3 regions of the Streptomyces sp. NPDC007872 genome follow, and region 1 is predicted to be linked to each of the others. Evidence: riboswitches for the same ligand, from Rfam matches in the RefSeq annotation. Region 1 holds a riboswitch; each other region holds the start of a gene.
The links. A riboswitch is a leader RNA that binds a small molecule or an ion and turns the genes downstream of it on or off. The one in region 1 is predicted to bind cyclic di-AMP.

Region 1 (7,389 bases):
CCGGATCGCCGAGGAGGACCCGGAGGAGCCGTTCTCCGTGGACGACGTGGCCGGGACCCTCGTCGAGAAGCTGATCCACCGCCACCCGCACGTCTTCGGGGACGCGACCGCCGCGACGCCCGAGGAGGTCCACGCGCACTGGCAGCGGACCAAGGCGGTCGAGAAGCGGCGGGAGTCCGTCACCGACGGCGTGCCGCTCGGACAGCCCGGCCTCGCGCTCGCCGCGAAGCTGGCGGGCCGGGCGCGCTCGGCCGGACTCGACGTGGCCCTCCCGGCGGACGGGGGCGTCGGGTACGAGCTGCTCGCCCTCGCCGCCCGCGCGGAGGCGGAGGGCGTCGACCCGGAGACGGCACTGCGGGCGGCGGCCCGGACGTACCGGGACGCGATCCGGGCGGCGGAGGGGCTGGAGGAGCGGGAGGGGTCGTAGGAGGGGAGTGGGCTCCGTACGGGCCGCCGGGGCGCGTCGGAGCGCGCTGTACCGTCGGGGGGTGAGTGACAGCACCGCCCCGTCTTCCGTACCGGACCCCGCACCGGCCTCCGTCACGGACCCCGCACCGGCCCCCGCCCAGGAGCCCGCGCCCGAGCTCTTCACCTGGGAGTTCGCCACCGATCCGTACCCCGCCTACGCCTGGCTGCGGGAGCACGCGCCCGTGCACCGGACGACGCTGCCCAGCGGGGTCGAGGCCTGGCTCGTGACGCGGTACGCGGACGCCCGGCAGGCCCTCGCGGACCAGCGGCTGTCCAAGAACCCGGCGCACCACGACGAGTCCCCGCACGCCAAGGGCAAGACGGGCATTCCGGGCGAGCGCAAGGCCGAGCTGATGACCCACCTGCTCAACATCGACCCGCCCGACCACACCCGGCTGCGGCGGCTCGTGTCGAAGGCCTTCACCCCGCGCCGGGTCGCCGAGTTCGCCCCGCGCGTCCAGGAGTTGACCGACCGGCTCATCGACGGCTTCGTCGAGAAGGGGAGCGCGGACCTCATCCACGAGTTCGCCTTCCCGCTCCCCATCTACGCCATCTGCGACCTGCTCGGCGTGCCCCGCGAGGACCAGGACGACTTCCGGGACTGGGCCGGGATGATGATCCGGCACGGCGGCGGGCCGCGCGGCGGGGTCGCCCGGTCGGTGAAGAAGATGCGCGGCTACCTCGCCGAGCTGATCCACCGCAAGCGAGAAGAGCCGGGCGACGACCTGATCTCGGGGCTCATCAAGGCCTCCGACCACGGCGAGCACCTCACCGAGAACGAGGCCGCCGCCATGGCCTTCATCCTCCTGTTCGCGGGGTTCGAGACGACCGTGAACCTGATCGGGAACGGCCTGTACGCCCTCCTGCGGAACCCGGGCGAGCGTGCGCGCCTCCAGTCCTCCCTCGCCGCCGGCGAGACCGGGCTCCTGGAGACCGGGATCGAGGAGCTGCTGCGGTACGACGGGCCCGTGGAGATGGCGACCTGGCGGTACGCGACGCGGGCGCTGACCATCGGCGGGCAGGAGATCCCGGCGGGGGACCCGGTCCTCGTGGTCCTCGCCGCCGCCGACCGGGACCCGGAGCGCTTCGACGGGCCGGACGTGCTCGACCTCGCCCGGCGCGACAACCAGCACCTCGGGTACGGCCACGGCATCCACTACTGCCTCGGCGCGCCGCTCGCCCGCCTCGAAGGACAGGCCGCGCTCGCCACCCTGCTGACCCGTCTGCCGGACCTGCGGCTCGCCGCCGATCCGGCCGCACTGCGGTGGCGCGGCGGGCTCATCATGCGCGGTTTGCGCACGCTTCCGGTGGAGTTCTCCCCGTCCGTACCCCTCTCGTACGGTGACGGCCCGTCAGAAATGTGATCTTCATGTGATCGAGTGGCCATCGACTTGTGACGAGCGTTCGAATGCCGCTACGTTTCCCGGCAGTCTCAGCCGTCACGCGAAAGGCGTACCTATGCGTTCCGGGAACGGACGACACCGTCGCCCCCGTCAGGCCCCCGCCATCGTCGTCGCCGCGGGCGTGACCGGATCCGCCATGGCGCTGCCCCTGCTCGCCACCGGATCCGCGTCCGCCGCCGACGCCGCCACCTGGGACCGCGTCGCCGAGTGCGAGTCGGGCGGTCAGTGGAGCGCCAACTCCGGGAACGGGATGTACGGCGGCCTCCAGATCACCCAGGCCGACTGGGAGCGCCACGGCGGCCTGGCGTACGCGCCCAGCCCCGACCTGGCCAGCCGCGCCCAGCAGATCGCGGTGGCCGAGAAGGCCCTCGCCAAGGGCAGCGACGCGTGGGCCACCTGCGCGCCGATCGCCGGCCTGGCGAACGACGGGAAGCCCACCGGGGTGGACCCGGGCCCGGCCGCCGCCCCGACGACCTCCGTGGCGCCCGTCCCCGAGTCGAACTGGAACTCGGGCGCGTCGGGCGCCTCCGCGGCCGCGCCGTCCGCGGCCGCGCCGTCCGCCGCCGCTCCGTCCACCGGGGCGCCGAAGTCCTCCGCCCCCGCGACCGCCCCCGCCACGGCGCCGGCCACGCCGACGGCTCCCGCCGGCTCGACGGGCCCGAGCACGCCGACCGCCCCCGCGACGCCGTCCGCGCCGTCCGGGACCACCGGGGCCACGGACCCGGCGGACCCGACGCTCCCGGCCGGTCCGACCGATCCGGCCGACCCGACGGTCCCCGCCACCCCCGGTGAGTCCGTTACGCCCGGTACGTCTGTTACGCCCGGTGTTCCGGGAGCTGAGGGAACGTCGGCCGCGCCCGGCACGGGCAAGCACCGGGGCGAGGCCGCCCCGGAGGAAACCGGCAAGCCGGACAGCTCCACCGAATCCGGTAGACATGCCTCGGACAAGGACAAGCTGTCCGAAGAGGCTGCATCGACCCCGATCGCTGATGAAGCGAAGGATTCGGGCACAACGGACAGTCAGCGCTCTTCGGGTGAATACGTCGTGCGTCCGGGTGACAGCCTTTCGGACATCGCCCAGGCGAACGAACTGCCCGGAGGGTGGACCGCCCTCTACGACGCCAACAAGCGGACCGTGGGCACCGATCCGGACCTCATCCTCCCTGGTCAGAACCTCGATCTGACGAAGGGTTCGGTCCCGGCGGCCGGGTAGTTCGTGGGCGTATGTCCGGTTCCGGACGAGTGAGACATGGGTCTCTTTGTCCCAACTGGCGTGTCGCGCCCGCAAGCTCCGCTTCCGTCATCCCTCACCTGCGCAAACAGTCCCCTCCGAAGGGCAAGAAGAGGCGAAATTCGTCGTATGAGCCTCTTTGAACTTCGGGGGGGTCTGTGTCTACGGTCGTCATCGCTCGCCACCGCGGGCCCCGTCGACCGAAACGCCGAATCCTGCCGTCGGCCGATGGGAACAGTCGTCGCGCAAGCGCCGAAGGCAGGAGCGGGGGACCCAAGGTAAGCGCCGGGCCCGGCCGTCCAGACACGGACGGCCGACGACCGGCTAGGGGTGAAGTCGCGTGCTAGGACACGCGGCCGGGCAACTCTTCGGCCCGAACCCGACAGCTCACCTCGCAGGCGTCGGTGAGGAGAATCCCCATGCTGTTTTCCGTCAAGGGCAAACACCGCCGTCCCTCCAAGGCCGCCCAGGTCGCCGCGCTCGTCGGCGTCACCGGCGTCGCCGTCGCCGCCCCGCTGATGACCGCGGGCACCGCCTCGGCCGCCACGGCCTCCGAGTGGGACCGCGTCGCCCAGTGCGAGTCCGGCGGCAACTGGTCCATCAACACCGGCAACGGCTTCTACGGCGGCCTGCAGTTCACCAACTCCACCTGGGCCGCCTTCGGTGGCACCGCCTACGCCCCGCGCGCCGACCAGGCGTCGAAGTCGCAGCAGATCGCCGTCGCCGAGAAGGTCCTCGCGGGCCAGGGCAAGGGCGCCTGGCCGAGCTGCGGCGTGGGCCTCTCCGGCGCCTCGTACGACGGCGGCTCCGCCGAGAGCGCGCCGCAGGAGCAGCCGAAGCAGGAACAGCCCGAGCAGGAGCAGTCGCAGCGGCAGGCGCAGCCGAAGCAGGAGCGGAAGGCCGAGCAGCCGACCACCCGCAGCCAGTCGCGCCAGGCTCCGCAGGCCGCCCCGCAGAAGACCGTCACCACCCCGACCGGCAAGACGGTCAAGAAGGGCGACGGCGAGTACAAGGTCGTGGCCGGCGACACCCTCAGCAAGATCGCCCAGGCGCAGGGCGTCCAGGGCGGCTGGGCGCAGCTCTTCGAGCTCAACGACGACGTCGTCGAGAACGCCGACCTGATCTACCCGGGCCAGCAGCTCCACCTGAAGTGAGCCCGGCGGGTCGCGTGAGTCCGGCGGCTCACGCGCCCCCGATGACCCTCCCGCGGTGACCACCCCGGTCCGGCGCGCCACTCCCCCGTGCGCGCCGGACCGGGGTTCCCCTTTGCCGGGGGGACACCTCCCGTACGGGGCGACCCCTCGTACGGGGCGACCCCCTCGTACGGAGCGACCCCCTCGTACGGGACGACTCCGGCCCCACCTGACGGTTACCGCCCGGTAGGTCTGGGGTCCTTCGTCCCGTTGTGCGTGCCCTCGGGTCCTTTTTCGTCCCAGGGGGCGGGCGCCCGGCCGGTCGGAGCCTCCGGGGCGGTTAGGCTCTTGTCGCAAGGCCGAGCGACCCTGCACCGACCTTGCGTCACATCCCGCGTCACATCCCAGAAGGAGATGCTCGTGCCGTCCATCGACGTCGTCGTAGCCCGGGAAATCCTGGACTCCCGAGGCAACCCCACGGTCGAGGTCGAGGTCGGCCTCGACGACGGCAGCACCGGCCGTGCTGCCGTTCCGTCCGGCGCCTCCACCGGTGCGTTCGAGGCCCTCGAGCTCCGCGACGGTGACCCGAACCGCTACCAGGGCAAGGGTGTCGAGAAGGCCGTCCTCGCCGTCATCGAGCAGATCGGCCCGGAGCTCGTCGGCTACGACGCCACCGAGCAGCGCCTGATCGACCAGGCCATGTTCGACCTGGACGCCACCCCGGACAAGTCCTCGCTCGGCGCCAACGCCATCCTCGGCGTCTCCCTCGCCGTCGCGCACGCCGCCTCCGAGGCCAGCGACCTCCCGCTCTTCCGCTACCTGGGCGGCCCGAACGCGCACCTGCTGCCCGTTCCGATGATGAACATCCTGAACGGCGGGTCGCACGCCGACTCCAACGTGGACATCCAGGAGTTCATGATCGCCCCGATCGGCGCGGAGTCCTTCTCCGAGGCCCTCCGCTGGGGCACCGAGGTCTACCACACCCTCAAGTCCGTCCTGAAGTCCAAGGGCCTCTCCACCGGCCTCGGCGACGAGGGCGGCTTCGCCCCGAACCTCGGCTCCAACCGCGAGGCGCTCGACCTCATCCTCGAAGCGATCAAGCAGGCCGGCTACGTGCCCGGCAAGGACATCGCGCTCGCGCTCGACGTCGCCGCCTCCGAGTTCTACAAGGACGGCAAGTACGAGTTCGAGGGCGAGTCCCGCTCGGCCGCCGAGATGACCGAGTACTACGAGGAGCTCGTCTCCGCGTACCCGCTGGTCTCCATCGAGGACCCGCTGTTCGAGGACGACTGGGCCGGCTGGAACGTCATCACCGAGAAGCTCGGCGAGAAGGTCCAGCTCGTCGGCGACGACCTGTTCGTCACCAACCCGGAGCGCCTGGCCCGGGGCATCGAGGAGAAGTCCGCGAACGCCCTGCTCGTCAAGGTCAACCAGATCGGCTCGCTGACCGAGACCCTCGACGCCGTCGAGCTCGCCCAGCGCAGCGGCTTCAAGTGCATGATGTCCCACCGCTCCGGCGAGACCGAGGACGTCACCATCGCCGACCTGGCCGTCGCCACCAACTGCGGCCAGATCAAGACCGGCGCCCCGGCCCGCTCCGAGCGCGTCGCCAAGTACAACCAGCTCCTGCGCATCGAGGAGATCCTCGACGACGCCGCGGTGTACGCCGGCCGCAGCGCCTTCCCGCGGTTCCGCACCGCGAACTGATCGGCACGGCAAGGGCTGACACCCGCTGCGCCTTTCCGCAGAGCAGCTTCCGTACGTCCCCGTACTCGGTCCCGTACCGTGTGCGGGGACGTCCGCGTGAACAGGGGAGGCGACACGACATGGCCGTGAAGGACCGGGACCGGTTCTCGACCGCGACCCGGATCAGGCTGCTCGGCGAGCAGACCGCCGCCCGTGTCTACCGCTCCCAGACCCGCCGTCAGGCCCGCCGCTCCCGGCTCACCGGCCGCGCCGCCTTCCTCGCCCTCGTCGTCTGCTCCCTGGTGGTGGCCCTCGCCTATCCCATGCGGAGCTACGTCTCCCAGCAGGGCGAGATCGCCGAGCAGGAGCGCCGGGCCGCCGAGGCCGCCCGGCGGGTGCAGGAGCTGAGGGACGAGAAGGCCCGCCTCCAGGACCCGGCCTACGTCCGCCGCCTCGCCCGCGAGCACCTGCACTACGTGCTCCCCGGCGAGACCGGCTTCACCGTGAACGACCCCGGCGCGGAGCAGCGGCCCCGCGCCGACCAGGGGGCGGCCGACCGCCCCTGGTACGACAACCTCTGGGACGGCGTGGACAAGGCCGACCGTCCCTGACACCCCGTACGACCGACGACCGACGACCTAGGCAACCAAGGCAGACATGCAAACGCCCCCTCCGCAGACCGAACGCACCGAGCCCACCGAGGCGGACGTCGCCGCCTTCGAGCTCCAGCTCGGCCGGCCGCCCCGCGGCCTGCGCGCCATCGCGCACCGCTGCCCCTGCGGGCAGCCGGACGTCGTCGAGACCGCGCCCCGGCTCCCCGACGGCACGCCGTTCCCCACCACGTACTACCTGACCTGCCCCCGGGCGGCCTCGGCCATCGGCACCCTGGAGGCCAACGGGGTCATGAAGGAGATGCAGGCCCGGCTCGCCACCGACCCGGAGCTGGCCGACGCCTACCGGGCCGCGCACGAGGACTACCTCGCCCGCCGCGACGCCATCGAGGTCCTGGAGGGCTTCCCGAGCGCCGGCGGCATGCCGGACCGGGTCAAGTGCCTGCACGTCCTCGTCGGCCACTCGCTGGTCGCGGGCCCGGGCGTGAACCCGTTCGGCGACGAGGCGCTCGCGATGCTGCCGGAGTGGTGGGCCAAGGGCCCGTGCGTCACCCCGTGCGGGGCGCCGGACGAGGACGCGGAGGAGAAGAAGTGACCAGGGTCGCCGGAATCGACTGCGGTACGAACTCCATCCGCCTGCTCGTCGCCGACGTGCACCCGGAGACGGGCGAGCTGATCGAGCTGGACCGGCGGATGACGATCGTCCGCCTCGGCCAGGGCGTCGACCGGACCGGCCGGCTCGCCCCCGAGGCCCTGGAGCGGACCTTCGCCGCCTGCCGCGAGTACGCCGCCGTGATCGAGGAGCTGGGCGCCGAGCGGATCCGCTTCGTCGCCACCTCCGCCTCCCGCGACGCCGA
Region 2 (7,389 bases), on a different contig from region 1:
GCCGAGGCGCTGCTCGACCGGTCCGTGCCGGTCGTCACGTACTGCTGGGGTCCCGGCTGCAACGGCGCCACCCGCGCCGCGCTCGCCCTCGCGGAGCGGGGCTTCCCGGTCAAGGAGATGCTCGGTGGCTTCGAGTACTGGGTGCGGGAGGGCTTCGCGTACGAGACGTGGGAAGGGCCCGCGGAGAAGGCCGCCGACCCCCTGACGGCCCCGGTCGACGCCGACGACTGCGGCTGCTGAGACAGGGGCCGGAGCAGGGCCTGCGGAAACCGATTTCAGGATCGCCCCGGTCATGCCGTACAGTCGTGTTTACCGACGCGGGGTGGAGCAGCTCGGTAGCTCGCTGGGCTCATAACCCAGAGGTCGCAGGTTCAAATCCTGTCCCCGCTACTCAGTAGCGAACGAAGGCCCGGATCCGATGCACTCGGATCCGGGCCTTCGTCGTTTCCCAGGACGTTTCCGGTTGACCTTGACGCAACGTCAAGATCTAGCGTTCTCGTCATGGAGTGGTCGATCCAGGAGATCGCCAAGAAGGCCGGCACCACCAGCCGCACCCTCCGGCACTACGGGGAGCGCGGACTGCTGGAGCCGAGCCGGATCGGCGCGAACGGTTACCGGTACTACGACCAGGCGGCGCTCGTGCGGCTGCAGCGGATCCTGCTGCTGCGCGAGCTGGGGCTCTCGCTGCCCGCCATCGCCGAGGTCCTCGCGGGTCAGCGGGACACCACCGCCGCCCTGCGCACCCATCTCGCCCTCCTGGAGCAGGAGCGCGAGCGCATCGGACGTCAGATCATGTCGGTGCGGACCACTCTCCAGAAGACCGAGGACGGAGAGGAACTCATGGCAGACGAGATGTTCGACGGTTTCGACCACACGAAGTACGAGGAGGAGGTCACCCACCGCTGGGGCCGCGAGGCGTACGAGCAGGGCGACCGGTGGTGGCGCTCGCTGGACGGGGAGCAGAAGCGGGCGTTCGTCGAGGAGCAGGCGGGCATCACCCGTGACTTCGGGAAGGCGGCGCGGGACGGCCTGGCCGCCGACAGCGACGAGGTGCAGGCCCTCGCGCGGCGGCAGGTCGCCTGGCTGTCGACCACCACGGCGCCGACCAAGGAGTACGTGATCGGTCTCGGCCGGATGTACGTCGACGACCCCCGCTTCACCAAGAACTACGACCGGTACGGCGAGGGGACCGCGGTCCTCGTCCGGGACGCGCTGGCGGTCTACGCCGAGCGGAACATGTAGGTGCCGTTCCCCGGGCCCCCGGCCCCACCCCTCTACGCCGGCCCCCCGTACACCGGTCGGCCGTGCGGAGTCGCCGTCCGCCGGGGTGGCGGCCACTCTGGAAGGGCGCGGTACGGGCCGCGGGCGGGCGGACCGGCGGGAGAGAACAGGTGGGGCACCCCCTAGGAGCGGTGGGTCGCGGGAGGCGGGGCGGTGAGGGCCGTCCCGGGTACCGGGGCGCCCGGCGGTTCATCCGCGCGCTGCCGCCGCTGATCATCGTGGGCGGCGTCCTCTTCGACGTGACGACCCCCGCCCCGTACACCGCCTCCCCGATGCTCGCCGCCGCCCCGCTGGTCGCCGCGCCCTTCTTCTCCCTGCTCACGACCCTCCTCACCGGGATCGCCGCCGTCCTCGCCTCGGTCGGCCTCTACCTCTTCAGCGACGACGTCACCCGCGCCCCGGCGGTCGCCGAGACCCTGACCGTGTTCACCGTCTCCGGGCTCGCCCTCCTCATCAACCGGGTGGTGCGCCGCAGCGGCGAGCGGCTCGCCTCGGCGCGGGTCATCGCGGAGACCGCGCAGAAGGCGGTGCTGCCGACGCCCGCCGAGCGGATCGGCGGGCTGCGGTGCGCGGCCCGTTACGAGGCGGCGCAGGCGGACGCGTTCATCGGCGGCGACCTCTTCGCCGTGCAGGACACCCCGCACGGGGTGCGGCTCGTGGTCGGGGACGTACGGGGCAAGGGCCTCGAAGCGGTCGAGGCGGTCGCCGTCGTCATCGGGGCCTTCCGGGAGGCGGCCGAGCAGGAGCGGACCCTGGAGGGCGTGGCGGAGCGGCTCGAACGGGCGCTGGACCGGGAGGGCACCCGCCGGGACAGCCTCGACGCCGTCGAGGGGTTCACCACCGCCGTCCTGGCCGAGATCCCGCGCTCCGACGGCAGCGGCACCTTCGACGGCTTCGTACGGGTCGTCAACCGGGGGCACCCGCCCCCGCTGGTGCTGCACGGGGACGGCCGGGTCGAGCCGGTCGATCCGAGCCGGCCGGCGCTGCCCCTGGGCATGGGGGACCTCGCGTCGTGGCCGGACCGCGCCGAGGCCCGGCCGTACCCGCCGGGCACGACGCTGCTCTTCTACACCGACGGCCTCTCGGAGGCGCGGAACGCGCAGGGCGTCTTCTACGACCCGGCGGAGCGGCTGGCCGGGCGGATCTTCCCCGGACCCGAGGAGGTGCTCGACGCGCTCGTGGACGACGTACGGCTCCACACGGGCGGCGGGGCGACGGACGACATGGCGCTGCTCGCGCTGAGCCGCCCGGCGGCGGGGCAGCCGGAGCGGCGCCGGACGATGCCGGTGGTCCCGCCCGGGAGGCCCCACCACTGACCGCCCCGCACCCCCGCCACGACCGCCCGCGGGCCCCGCCACTGACCGCACGCGGGCCCCGTCACGACCGCCCCGTACCCCCCGTCACCACGGGTAGTCGGAAGGTCTCCCTGCGATAACAATTGACGTACCGTCAGGTTGCGGGGGTTTTGCCATCCTCGGAGCCCGTCCCGCTGAAGGGGGGTCAAGTCGGACCATTCCCTGTCAATTCACTGAATGATCAAGGGGAACGGCTTGGAAACGGGACCCCCTGTCTATTAACGTTCGATAACGCAGCGCGGTCGTCCCAGCCGTCGCAAGAGACGGCACCGTGCGCATGCGCCGAATCCCGAAAGGGAACCGGGGAACCACCATTTGGGGTGAATCGAGCCCTTCGCACCCACCCGTGCGACCGGGCCCGTAGGAGACCTTCCTGCTCCGAACCCGTCAGCTAACCCGGTAGGCGAGAAGGAAGGAAAGGAGCGCGCCTCCGTGGCGTCCAACACCCCTGCCCCCGAAGCCCCCTTCGATGCCTTCGGCGGCGGTGCGGCTCCCTCCGTCCCGGACACCGAGTGGAACCCCACCGAGGACTCCCTCCGCTCCCAGAACCGCTCCGGCGGCCGGCACCGGGTCGTCAAGCAGCGCTCCAACTTCGCCCGTTCCTCCACCGTCCTCGGCGTCGGCGTCATCGCGGCCGTCGGTGCGGGCGGCCTCGCCACCGCGCAGGACAAGCCGCCGGTGGCCATATCGCTCCCGGACCTTCCGGACCTGAACCTGCCCGACGCCCACGACCTCCCCGGCGTCGGCGCGCTCCTGCCCGACCGGGAGGAGCGGGAGACGGTCCCCGCGGACCGCGCCAACCCGAACCCGCTGACCTCCGCCACGTACACCACCGAGACCGACGACCGGGCCGCGCGGACCGGGCAGGTCACGCGGGCGAGCCTGACGACCGCGGACGCCCCGGGCACCGCCGACGCCGGCGAGGCCCTGCGCGCCCGCATCCTCCAGCAGGCCGAGCAGCAGCAGGCCTCCGCCGACGCCGCCGAGAAGGCCGCGGCGGAGAAGGCGGCCGCCGAGAAGGCCGCCGCCGAGGCGAAGGCCAAGGCCGACGCCGCGGAGAAGGCCGCTGCCGAGGCCAAGGCACAGGCCAAGGCGAAGGCCGAGGCGGAGGCCAAGGCCAAGGCGGAGGCGGAAGCCCGCGCGAAGGCCGAGGCCGAGCGCCTCGCCGCGCTCGCGGCCAGCTACTCGATGCCCCTCTCCTCGTACACGCTCACCGCCACCTACATGCAGTCCGGCTCGATGTGGTCCTCCGGCTACCACACCGGCCTCGACTTCGCGGCCCCCACCGGCACCCCGCTCAAGGCGGTCCACGGCGCCACGGTGAAGTCGGCGGGCTGGTCCGGCTCCTACGGCTACCGGATCGTCCTGGAGCTGGAGGACGGCACCGAGGTCTGGTACTGCCACCTCTCCTCCATGACGGTCTCCGCGGGCCAGACCGTGGGCACCGGCGAGACGATCGGCCGCGTCGGCGCCACCGGGAACGTCTCCGGCGCCCACCTCCACCTGGAGGTCCACCCCGGCGGCGGCGACGGCGTCGACCCGGCGGCCTGGCTGCGCTCCAAGGGCCTGACGGTCTGACCCTCCCGGGAGCCGCCCGGGAACCGCACGAGAACCGCCCGGGAGTCGTGCGGAATAGGCCCGGCGGCGGAGACCGTTGATCACCCCATGACCTCTCTCCGTACGCTGGGCACGTCCGACCTCCACGTCTTCCCGCTCGCCCTCGGCGGCAACGTCTTCGGCTGGACCGCCGACGAGGCGCAGTCCTTCGCCGTCCTCGACGCCTACGCCGCCGCGGGCGGCAACTTCGTCGACTCCGCCGACGTCTACTCGGCCTGGGCCGAGGGCAACGAGGGCGGCGAGTCCGAGACCGTCATCGGCCGCTGGCTCGCCTCCCGCGGCAACCGCGACGACGTCGTCGTCGCCACCAAGGCCGGCGCCCACCCCCGGTTCAAGGGGCTCTCCGCCCCCACGATCAAGGCCGCCGCCGAGGAGTCCCTGCGCCGCCTCGGCACCGACCGCATCGACCTGTACTACACGCACTTCGACGACGAGTCCGTCCCCGTCGAGGAGATCGTCACCGCCCTCGACCAGTTGGTGAGGGACGGCAAGGTCCGGGCCGTCGCCGCCTCCAACATCTCCCCCGAGCGGCTCCGCGCCTCCCTGGACTTCGCCGAGGCCGAGGGCCTCGCCCGCTACGTGGCCCTCCAGCCGCACTACAACCTGGTCTCCCGCGAGACCTACGAGGGCCCGCTCCTGGAGACCGCCGAGCAGGCGGGGCTCGCCGCCGTCCCGTACTACGGCCTCGCCTCCGGCTTCCTCACCGGCAAGTACCGCCCCGGCACCAGCGTCGACAGCGCCCGCGCCGCCGGGGCCGGCAAGCACCTGGACACCGGGCGGGGCCGGGCCGTGCTCTCCGCGCTCGACGCGGTCGCCGGGGCGCACGGCGCCGAGCCCGCCACCGTCGCCCTCGCCTGGCTCGCCTCCCGGCCCACCGTCGTCGCGCCGATCGCCTCGGCCCGTACGGTCGAACAGCTCCCGGCCCTGGTCGCCTCCGCCGACCTGGAACTCACGGAGGAGGAGCTGACCCTCCTGACCGAGGCGTCGGCGATCCGGGACTGACGCCGGACGGGCCCTAGGGCCCGTCCGGCGGATCATGGCCGGGGCCGCGACGCCTGGCACGGCACCTCGCCGCGTTGCCGAAACGTCCCGATAGCTCCGCTATCGAGCCGCTCCGGCGCCTTGTGAGGCACCGCACCAGACGCCGCGGCCTACCCGACCCTGATCCGCCGGACAGGCCCTAACCGCGGTAGGGGTTGTAGCCGCCGTAGTCCAGGTACTGCGGCGGCGTCCACGCCCGGCCCGTCGCCCGGGCCGCGTACGTCAGCGCGGGCGAGGCGACCGCCCGGCGCTGCCACAGGTGGTGGAGCAGCTCCTGCTCGCGGGCCGTGAAGTCGGGCCCGGCGGTGCCGCGCCGGGCCCGGTCCCGCAGGAACGCGAGGGTCGTCGCGAAGGACTCGTACTCGCCGACGGCCCGCGCGCCCCGCTTGCCGTACGTCCGGGCGGCGTAGGAGCGGGCGAGCTGCCGGGCCCGCATCGAGGAGAGCGCGAGCGGCTCGTCGGGGGAGAGCCAGCCGGCCGCCGCGTACGCCGGGAGCTCCCCGGAGAGCGTGCGCAGCTCCCGCTGCCGGCTCCACACCGCCAGCCAGGTCAGCAGGCCGAAGGCCGGCATCATGAGCGCCCCGTACACCGCGTAGAAGGCCCAGGGGCCGCCGAAGGTGGCCGAGCCGTTCCAGGCGGCGTGCATGCCCATGGCGAGCAGCAGCCCGGCGAGCGGAAGCAGCACCTTCCGCAGTCGCTTCCCGCGCGGGGCCAGTGCGGCGAGGCCGAAGCCGATGCCGGTGAGCACGGTGAACAGCGGGTGCGCGAAGGGCGACATCACGACCCGGACGAAGAAGGTCCCGGCGGTCATCATGCCGATGCCGGTGGCGCCGACCTCCTGGTCCTCGCCGAAGGCGTTGCCGAGGTAGAGGATGTTCTCGGTGAAGGCGAAGCCGGTCGCGGTGAAACCGGCGATCACCACCCCGTCGACGAGACCGCCGAAGTTCCGGCGGCGGAAGAGGAAGAGCAGCAGGATCGCGGCGGCCTTGGCGCTCTCCTCCACCACCGGCGCGATGACGGTGGCGCCGAGGTGGTCGGCGGAGTCCGGGTCGGCGGTGGCCGTGGCGATCCAGCGGACCGCGAAGGAGTTCGCCAGGATCGCGACGAGCGCGGCGGCGAAGGCGCCCCACGCGAAGGCGAAGAGGAGGTTCTTCCACGGTCCGGGTTCGACCCGGTCGAGCCAGCGGAAGGCCGCCATCAGCAGCGGTACGGGGAGCACGGCGAGGGCCAGGCCGACGAGGAAGCCCTGCGTGCCCGTCTGCTCGCGGACCATCGCCAGGATGACCAGGGCGCAGATCGCGAGCACGGTGACCAGGCATATCGCCCGGACCAGCCGGCTGCGCCAGAAGGCCCGGCGCGGCCGGTAGCGCCACTGGGAGCGGTCGGCGGCGGCGGGGAAGGCCGGCTCCTCCGTGTCCCGGTGGGGGACGGGAGCGGCTTCGGCCCCGGGGCCGTGATCGGGTACGGGACCGGGGCCGTGATCGGGCGCGGGGCCGCGTCCGTGATCGGGTACGGGTCCGTGATCGGGACCGCGTCCGTGATCGGGACCGGCTTCGGCGGGGGCGGGGTTCGACACGTGAGCGACCCTAACGACCGGCACGGACGGAGGGCGACGCACTTACGGGCCGACCTGCCCCGCGGTGCTACTTCCTCCGGAAGAGGAGGTCGTGGACGACGTGCCCCTTGTCGAGCCCCTGGCCCTCGAAGCGGGTGAGGGGACGGAAGCCGGGACGGGGCGCGTAACCGCCGTCGGCCTGCGTGTTCTCGAAGTCCGGGTGCGCGGTGAGCACCTCCAGCATCTGCTCGGCGTACTCCTCCCAGTCGGTGGCGCAGTGCAGGACGGCACCGGGCCTGAGCCGGGTCGCGAGGAGGCCGAGGAACTCGGGCTGGATCAGCCGCCGCTTGTGGTGGCGGGCCTTGGGCCACGGGTCCGGGAAGTACACCCGACAGCCGTCGAGGGAGTCGCCGGCGAGCATCTCGCGGAGCAGGATGATCGCGTCGCCGTTGGCCACCCGGACGTTGGTGAGGCCGTTGCGGTCGGCGAGGCCGAGCAGATTGCCCTGGCCGGGGGTGTGCACGTCCACGGCGAGGATCC
Region 3 (7,389 bases), on a different contig from region 1:
TCAGCCGCTCCTCCGCCACGGCCTTCCGCGCCTACCTGGACTCCTGGTCCCGCGCCGACTTCCACGAGCGCGTCCGCGACAACCCCACGCCCGTCCTCCTCGTCGTCGGCGCGCACGACCCGGCGCTCGGCACCGAGGCGATGGAGGGGACATGGCTGCGCTGGTACCCCAACGCGCGCCTCGAAGTCATCGAGGACGCCGGGCACTACGCCCCCGAGGAGGCCCCGCAGGCCCTCGCCGAGGCCATCGAGGCCTTCCTCGCCGCCTGACGCGGGGACGTCCGGGGCTCGCGCCTTACCCTCGCCCTCGCCCTCGCCCTCGTCTCGCTTCGCCTCGCCGAGCGGGCCGGCGTGCCTACCCTGGAGGGAGGTGATCGTCCGTCCCGGGCCCGCCCGGACGGGCGCACAGGCGGAAGGGCGTCGGACCATGGTCTTCAGCGATCGCAGCGACGCGGGGCGGCGGCTAGCCGCCCGGCTCGGCCACCTCAAGGGCCAGGACGTCGTGGTCCTCGGCCTTCCGCGCGGCGGCGTGCCGGTGGCCGTCGAGGTCGCCGACGCCCTCGACGCCCCCCTCGACATCTGCCTCGTCCGGAAGCTGGGCGTGCCGCACCGGCCGGAGGTCGCGATGGGCGCGATCGGCGAGGGCGGGGTCCGGGTCCTCAACGAGCAGGTGCTCCACGAGGCCGGTGTGGACGCCCGCGCGCTGGCCGCCGCGGAGGAGCGCGAGCTGGCCGAACTGGAGCAGCGCGCCCGCCGCTACCGGGGCAGCCGCACGCCCGTGCCCCTCGAAGGACGGACGGTCCTCGTCGTCGACGACGGGCTCGCCACCGGCGCCACGGCCCTGGCGGCCTGCCGGGTGGTCCGTGCCCGGGGCGCGGCCCGGATCGTCCTCGCGGTGCCGGTCGCGCCGCCCCACTGGACGGCCCGGCTCGGCGGCGAGGCCGACGAGACCGTCGGCGTCGACACCCCGGACGGGTTCTACGCCGTCGGCCAGTTCTACCGGGACTTCCCGCAGACGCCGGACGACGAGGTGATCGCCTGCCTGGACCGGAGCCGGGCCGCGCGCGACCCCGTCGTCCGGGACGAGGACGTACGGATCCCGGTCGGGGGTGCCACGCTCGCGGGGAGGCTCGCCGTGCCCGAGGGGGCCGCCGGCCTCGTCCTGTTCGCCCACGGCAGCGGCAGCAGCCGCCACAGCCCCCGGAACCGGACGGTCGCCGCGGAGCTGAACCGGGCCGGTCTCGGGACCCTGCTGTTCGACCTCCTGAGCGAGGCCGAGGCGGCCGACCGGGCGCACGTCTTCGACACCCCGCTCCTCGCGGGAAGGCTCGCCGGGGCCACGGAACAACTGGCCGGGTGGCCCGGCGTCGCGGGACTCCCGCTCGGCTACTTCGGGGCGAGCACGGGAGCGGCGGCCGCGCTGTGGGCGGCGGGCGACCCCGCGTCCCCCGTCGCCGCCGTCGTCTCGCGCGGCGGCCGGCCCGACCTCGCGGCCGACCGGCTCGCCGGGGTGCGGGCCCCGACCCTCCTGGTGGTGGGCGGCGAGGACCCGCTGGTCCTGGACCTCAACCGGCGGGCCGGGGCGCTGCTGCGCTGCGAGAACCGGCTGGCCGTGGTGGAGGGCGCCGCCCACCTCTTCGAGGAGCCCGGCGCCCTGGAGGAGGTGGCGGAGCTCGCCACCTCCTGGTTCACCGCGCACTTCCGGGGCCGGGGCGCCCCGGAAGCGCCCGGTGCGGACTAGTACGCGCTGTCGACGTTGTCGATGGAGCCGTAGCGGTCGGCCGCGTAGTTGCAGGCGGCGGTGATGTTGGCGACCGGGTCGTACATGTCCATCGACGTGCCGGGCACGTGGTAGGCCAGGAAGGTCGGCTCGATGACCTGGAGCAGGCCCTTCGAGGGGGTGCCGTTGACGGCGTTGATGTCCCAGTTGTTGATGGCCAGCGGGTTCCCGGAGGACTCGCGCATGATGTTGCGGTGGATGCCCTCGTAGGAACCGGGGATGCCGTGCTGGGCCATGACGTCCAGCGACTGCCGGATCCAGCCGTCGAGGTTGTCGGCGTACTGGGTGGCGGCGGCCGGAGCGGCCTCGACCGGGGCGACCGGAGCGGCGGCGGGGGCCGGGGCGGCGGCGGAGGCCCCCGTGCCGGTGCCGGCGGACGGGGCGGCCGCGCGGCGCTCGGAGCGGTTCGCCCGGTCGGTCGAAGTGGACTTCTCCGCCTTCGCGGTGGCCTTCCGCTCCGCCTTTTCCTGCGTCTTCGGCTGCGCCGGGGCGGCCTTGGCGGTGCCCCGATGAATCGTCAGTTCCAGGCCCGGGTGGATGAGTGACGGATTGTCACCCACGGCGCTCTGGTTGGCTCGGTAAAGGCTCTTCCAGCCTCCCTGAATTCCCTTCTTGTGGGCGATCAGGGAAAGCGAGTCACCGCTCACGACGGTGTACGTGCGGGTGGCCTCCGGGGCGGCCGGAGCCTTGGCGGCGGCCGGGGCCGCGGGGGCGGTGAAGGCCTTGGCGGCGATCTCCGGGGCCGGGGCGGCGGTCGCGGCGCCGGCCGTGGCGGGGGCGATCAGGGGCAGGGACAGCGCGGCCCCACCCGTGCCGACCAGGGCAAGTCCACGAGAGATGTGGTTGCGGCGGGGGCGGCGGTGCTTACCGTGTGCAGGCATGACGGGATTCCTCTCCGGCGCCTACGAGGTGAGCTGTCGGGTTCGGACGGGAGATGTCCGGCCGCGCGCACGCGGCTGCACCCCGAGCCGTTCCGGATTCCGGACCGGCGTATTCGTGGGTCCCCCGCTCCTGCCGTCGGGTGAAAAGGGAGGTTTCCGAGCGGTGGCAGGATTAGGCGTTCCGCTCGAATGGGGGTGACCGTAGGCCAGTAATGCGGCGAATAACAAGAGGATCAGAGCGGCGGTCCCGGTAAATGGATCACCGAATTCGGGGAATTCAAGATCGGCCGGGCTCCGGAAGCGCCGAACTTCCTTGTGCGGTACGGGGTGGGGGAGGGCGGCGCCGTGCGGCGGGCCGCGCTGAGTGAGTCGCGTCACCCGATGAGTTATGTCCGAATATGCGACGTAATTCCATTGATGGGGAAATGAGGCGAAAATGTGGAGGTTGGGATCTCTGAGGGTGCAAAGAGCCGTTTCGAGTGCTTCTTGGGCACTCAAGGGCAAACCCGGCAAAGCCGACATCCTTCTCGAAGGATGGAGTGACCGACCCAGGAGCCGCCCGATGTCCCCCGCCCCCCAGCTCGTCCCCGACGCCCCGGACGCCCCCGACCTCCTCGACCGCGAGGCGGCCGCCCTCTACGAGAGCGCCGTCTGGCAGCGGATCGTCACCGACTGGCCCGCTCCCGCACCGCCGGCCCCCGCACCGCTCGCGCCCGCCCCCGCACCGCCGCCGGGCGAGGAGGGGAGCTGGCGGGACCTGCTCAGCGTGCCCGTGGAGCGGCTCGTGGCCGAGGCGCTCCACGCGCTCCCGGCGCCGGCCCCCGCCGAGCGCCGCCTCCCCGGCCGGATCGGAGCCGTCCTGCCGGACCGCCTCCACGTCTGGCGCCGCGTCGGCGGCGCCGAACTGCGCCCCTCGGTCCACCTCGGCTACGCGCGCCTCGTCCTGACCGAGTGGGGCTGGCAGAACGCCCCGTACAAGCTGCGCGACAGGCGGGGGGCCCGCTGTGTCTGCGGGGCGCTCCTCGCCGCCCACCGCCTCGGTCACGGCAGCGCGGACACCATGAACGAGGCGGCCGCCTGGATCATGACCGAGCTGCGGTCGCGGGGGTGGCGGGACCTCATCGGCCCGTGGAACCGGGCCCCCGGGCGCACGGCCGACGACGCCCTCGCCCTCCTCGACGCCACGATCCGCCGCGCCGCGCACGCCGGCCGCTGACGGTGCCGCCCGGGCGCGGGGATCCCCGTACCCCCCGCCCGGGCCCGGGGATCAGCCGCTGACGCTCGGGGCGCCGTTCTCGATGTGGCCGGTGTACCGGCGCGACCAGGTCCCGTCGGCGCCGGTGGTGACCGTGAAGTCGTACCAGCCCTTCTGGTAGGCCACGGCGTTGAAGAAGTCCTCGGTGCTGGAGTTCGCCGGCACCGTGTACGTCCACGGCCCGTCCGTCCGGTAGGCGTGGGAGCGGATCGTGAAGGTGACGGGTCCGCCGGAGGCGTTGGTCATCCTGAACCAGAGGGCCGTCTTCCCGGTCCCCGGCTCGGTCGCGAACCGGGCCGCCACCTCGACGTCCTTGCCCGCCTTGGAGGCGTCGCCGATGAACCGGCGCAGGAAGCGGTTGGGCCCCATCATCGAGATGTCGTACTTCCCGGACCCCGAGCCCGTGCCGATGTTGAAGAAGTCGGTGGCCGTGCCGCCGGGGTCCACGGTGTACTGCCAGGCGGCCGTGTCGCGGTGCTGGTGCGGGTGGATCGAGAAGTGCGCGGCCCGCCTGGCCTCCGCGCCCTGGTTCGTCATCGAGAACCAGGCCAGGATCTTGCCGCCGGAGCCGAACTCGAAGCGGTCCAGGTTGCCGTTCACCTGGTACGGCAGGGCGCGCGCCGGCCGGGTGCCGGACTCCTGCGCGGGCAGGGCGTTGTTCTGCGGGACCGGGTTCGGCAGCGGCTTGCAGGTGCTCTGGCCGATCACCTTCGCCGTGGACGGAAGCCCGGCGGGCACTCCGTACACCGGGCGGGCGAAGTCGAAGACACCGGTCAGGTCGCCCGTCACCCTCCGCCGCCAGGCGCTGATGTTCGGGCAGGCGGCCGGAGTGCCGAGGGCCGCCGTCCAGGTCTCCAGGAAGCGCAGCACGGAGGTGTGGTCGAAGACCTCGGAGCTCACCCAGCTGCCCCGGGTCCACGGGGACATGACGAGCATGGGGACGCGGAAGCCCAGGCCGATCGGCACGCCGTCGAGGTACTCGCCCGGTGTGCCCGGCGGGGCGACCGGCGGCGGCACGTGGTCGAAGAAGCCGTCGTTCTCGTCGTAGTTGAGGAACAGGACCGTCGAGTCGAACACCTCGGCGTCGGCGGCGAGCGCGCGGTAGACGAGGTCGACGAAGTGCGCCCCGTCGCCGGGCGGCGCGTAGGGGTGCTCGGAGAACGCCTCGCTCGCGACCACCCACGACACCTGCGGCAGGGTCCCCGCGAGCACGTCCGCGCGGATCGCCGCCGCGATGTCGTCCGGGGTCGAGCCGGTCGCCTTCGGGACCGAGCCCATGCCCCGGTCGTACAGCGGGTCGCCGGGCCGCGCGTCGGTGAACCGCTTGAAGTACGCGAGGCCGTTGTCGCCGTAGTTGTCCTGGGCGTTCTGGTAGACCTTCCAGCTCACCCCGGCGCGCTGGAGCGCCTCCGCGTACGTCTCCCAGGTCAGGCCCCGCTCCTCGCCGCCGTCCTTGCTGGAGGCGTCGACCTTCCCGCTCCACAGGAAGGTGCGGTTGGGGCCGGTGGCGCTGAGCGCCGAGCAGAAGTACGCGTCGCAGATCGTGTAGTGGTCGGCGAGCGCGTGGTGGAAGGGGATGTCCTCGCGGTCGAGGTGGCCGAGCGTGCGGACGTTGCCCACGCCCGTCACCCAGTTGTCGAGGCGTCCCTTGTTCCAGGCCGCGTGCTGCGAGGTCCAACTGTGCGGCAGGTCGCCGTTGCACTGCGCGAGGGTCTCCCCGTCCACCCCGCCGGCCGGCGGGGTGTCGCTGAGCTTCCACGGGTACTGACGGCCGCCCAGGTTCGGCTGGTTGAACGTTCCCCAGCCGCCGGGCAGGTTGCCCGCCGCCCGGTCGGCGAAGCCCCGCACCCCGCGCAGGGTGCCGAAGTAGTGGTCGAAGCTGCGGTTCTCCTGCATGAGGACCACCACGTGGCGGACGTCGGTGAGGGTGCCGGTCGCGGCCCGCGCGGCGGCCGACGCGGGTGCCGGCGGCAGCGCCGCCCCCGCCACGAGCCCCGCGCCGATGCCGACGAACCCCCTGCGGCTGATGGGAATCATGTCCCGCCTCTCGTGTCACGGTGTGCCCCGGCGGCACGTCGGACACATGATGGAGGCAGGGGCGGCCAAAGGTATACGCCCGTGCGGTAATTACTGGGTTAACAGCCGGGTTCCCCGGGATCCTGGACCAATGATTGGTCCGACTGCATACCAATGGCGGCGGACGGGTCAGACGGTGACGACCTTCACCCCGGCCTCGGTGAGCTGGGCGACCGTCTCCGGCGCGATCCCCGTGTCGGTCACCAGGGTGTCGATCCGGTCCAGACCACAGATCCGCGCGAACGCGCGGCGGCCCATCTTCGAGGAGTCGGTCACCACGACGACCCGGCTCGCCCGCTCCGCGAAGAGGCGGCTGATGCTCGCCTCGTCCTCGTGGTGCGCCATCACGCCCAGCTCGGCGTCGACCCCGTCGACCCCCAGCACCACCACGTCGAGCACCACCTCGCTGAGCACCCCGACCGTCAGCGGGCCGACCAGTTCGTAGGTCTGGGGGCGGGCGACGCCGCCCGTCGTGACGATCTTGATCTGCGGGCGCACCGCCAACTCGCCCGCGATGTTCAGCGCGTTGGTGACCACGGTCAGCGCCGGCCCCGCGGACGCCGTCACCGGCCCCGGGGCCTCGGCGCGCCCGCTCGCGAACCGCAGCGCCAGCGCCCGCGCCACCTCCGTCGTCGTCGTGCCGCCGTTGAGCCCGACGACCTCGCCGGGCGCGACCAGATCGGCCGCGGCCTCCGCGATCCGCTTCTTCTCCGGCGCGTGCCGCGTCGACTTGTACCGCAGGGGGAGTTCGTACGACACGCCGTGTGCGATCGCGCCGCCCCGCGTCCGTACGAGAAGCTGCTGCTCGGCGAGTTCGTCGAGGTCCCGGCGGATCGTGGCCGCGGAGACGTCGAGCGTCGTCGCCGCCTCCTCCACCTCGATCTTTCCCGAGGCCGCCAGTAGTTCGAGGAGCGTGTTCCACCGCTCGTGCTTGGACATGGGTCCCTCCCTCCCGGTCGTGCGAGTGTCCGATTCTAGCCTCCGGGAGGCGGGAGATCTGGAAACGATGTGCATGTTTCTGCTTGAATGACTTTGACTTCAAGCATGTTCATTCAATATCGCGCAGTCTTTCTTGCAAGGAGATCGGGATGAGCACCACTCGCACCGCCGTGGAGATCGCCTCCCAGCCGGCCACCTGGCGCCAGGCGGCCCGCACCCTGCCCCGGCACGTCGCCGCCCTGCCCCGCCGGGGCGAGCGGGTCGCGGTCGTCGGCTGCGGCACCTCCTGGTTCATGGCCCTGGCCTACGCCGAACTGCGCGAGTCCGGCGGCCACGGCGAGACCGACGCCTTCGCGGCCTCCGAGTTCCCCCGCGGACGCCGCTACGACCGGGTCGTGGCGATCACCCGCTCCGGCACCACCAGCGAGGTCCTCGCCCTCCTCTCCCGACTGCGCGGCA

Region 2: another riboswitch for cyclic di-AMP. It lies ahead of ACFYNX_RS18655 (M23 family metallopeptidase); the one in region 1 lies ahead of ACFYNX_RS30795 (transglycosylase family protein).
Region 3: another riboswitch for cyclic di-AMP. It lies ahead of ACFYNX_RS12215 (transglycosylase SLT domain-containing protein); the one in region 1 lies ahead of ACFYNX_RS30795 (transglycosylase family protein).

The regions. Positions count from the first base shown of each region.
Region 1 covers NZ_JBIAEA010000011.1:144,735-152,123, forward strand. Annotated here, with positions in the region: gene ACFYNX_RS30780 (nucleoside triphosphate pyrophosphohydrolase) at 1-427, shown strand, start outside; gene ACFYNX_RS30785 (cytochrome P450) at 489-1,832, shown strand; gene ACFYNX_RS30790 (transglycosylase family protein) at 1,993-3,084, shown strand; cyclic di-AMP (ydaO/yuaA leader) riboswitch at 3,343-3,518, shown strand; gene ACFYNX_RS30795 (transglycosylase family protein) at 3,522-4,256, shown strand; gene eno (phosphopyruvate hydratase) at 4,650-5,942, shown strand; gene ACFYNX_RS30805 (septum formation initiator family protein) at 6,062-6,532, shown strand; gene ACFYNX_RS30810 (DUF501 domain-containing protein) at 6,579-7,127, shown strand; gene ACFYNX_RS30815 (Ppx/GppA phosphatase family protein) at 7,124-7,389, shown strand, end outside.
Region 2 covers NZ_JBIAEA010000005.1:18,773-26,161, reverse strand. Annotated here, with positions in the region: gene ACFYNX_RS18675 (rhodanese-like domain-containing protein) at 1-240, shown strand, start outside; tRNA gene ACFYNX_RS18670 (tRNA-Met) at 317-390, shown strand; gene ACFYNX_RS18665 (MerR family transcriptional regulator) at 502-1,242, shown strand; gene ACFYNX_RS18660 (PP2C family protein-serine/threonine phosphatase) at 1,413-2,597, shown strand; cyclic di-AMP (ydaO/yuaA leader) riboswitch at 2,907-3,057, shown strand; gene ACFYNX_RS18655 (M23 family metallopeptidase) at 3,069-4,214, shown strand; gene ACFYNX_RS18650 (aldo/keto reductase) at 4,302-5,255, shown strand; gene ACFYNX_RS18645 (PrsW family glutamic-type intramembrane protease) at 5,434-6,870, opposite strand; gene trmB (tRNA (guanosine(46)-N7)-methyltransferase TrmB) at 6,938-7,389, opposite strand, start outside.
Region 3 covers NZ_JBIAEA010000003.1:385,023-392,411, reverse strand. Annotated here, with positions in the region: gene ACFYNX_RS12225 (alpha/beta fold hydrolase) at 1-269, shown strand, start outside; gene ACFYNX_RS12220 (phosphoribosyltransferase family protein) at 427-1,740, shown strand; gene ACFYNX_RS12215 (transglycosylase SLT domain-containing protein) at 1,737-2,660, opposite strand; cyclic di-AMP (ydaO/yuaA leader) riboswitch at 2,666-2,849, opposite strand; gene ACFYNX_RS12210 (hypothetical protein) at 3,223-3,876, shown strand; gene ACFYNX_RS12205 (phosphocholine-specific phospholipase C) at 3,928-5,952, opposite strand; gene ACFYNX_RS12200 (DeoR/GlpR family DNA-binding transcription regulator) at 6,121-6,930, opposite strand; gene ACFYNX_RS12195 (SIS domain-containing protein) at 7,080-7,389, shown strand, end outside.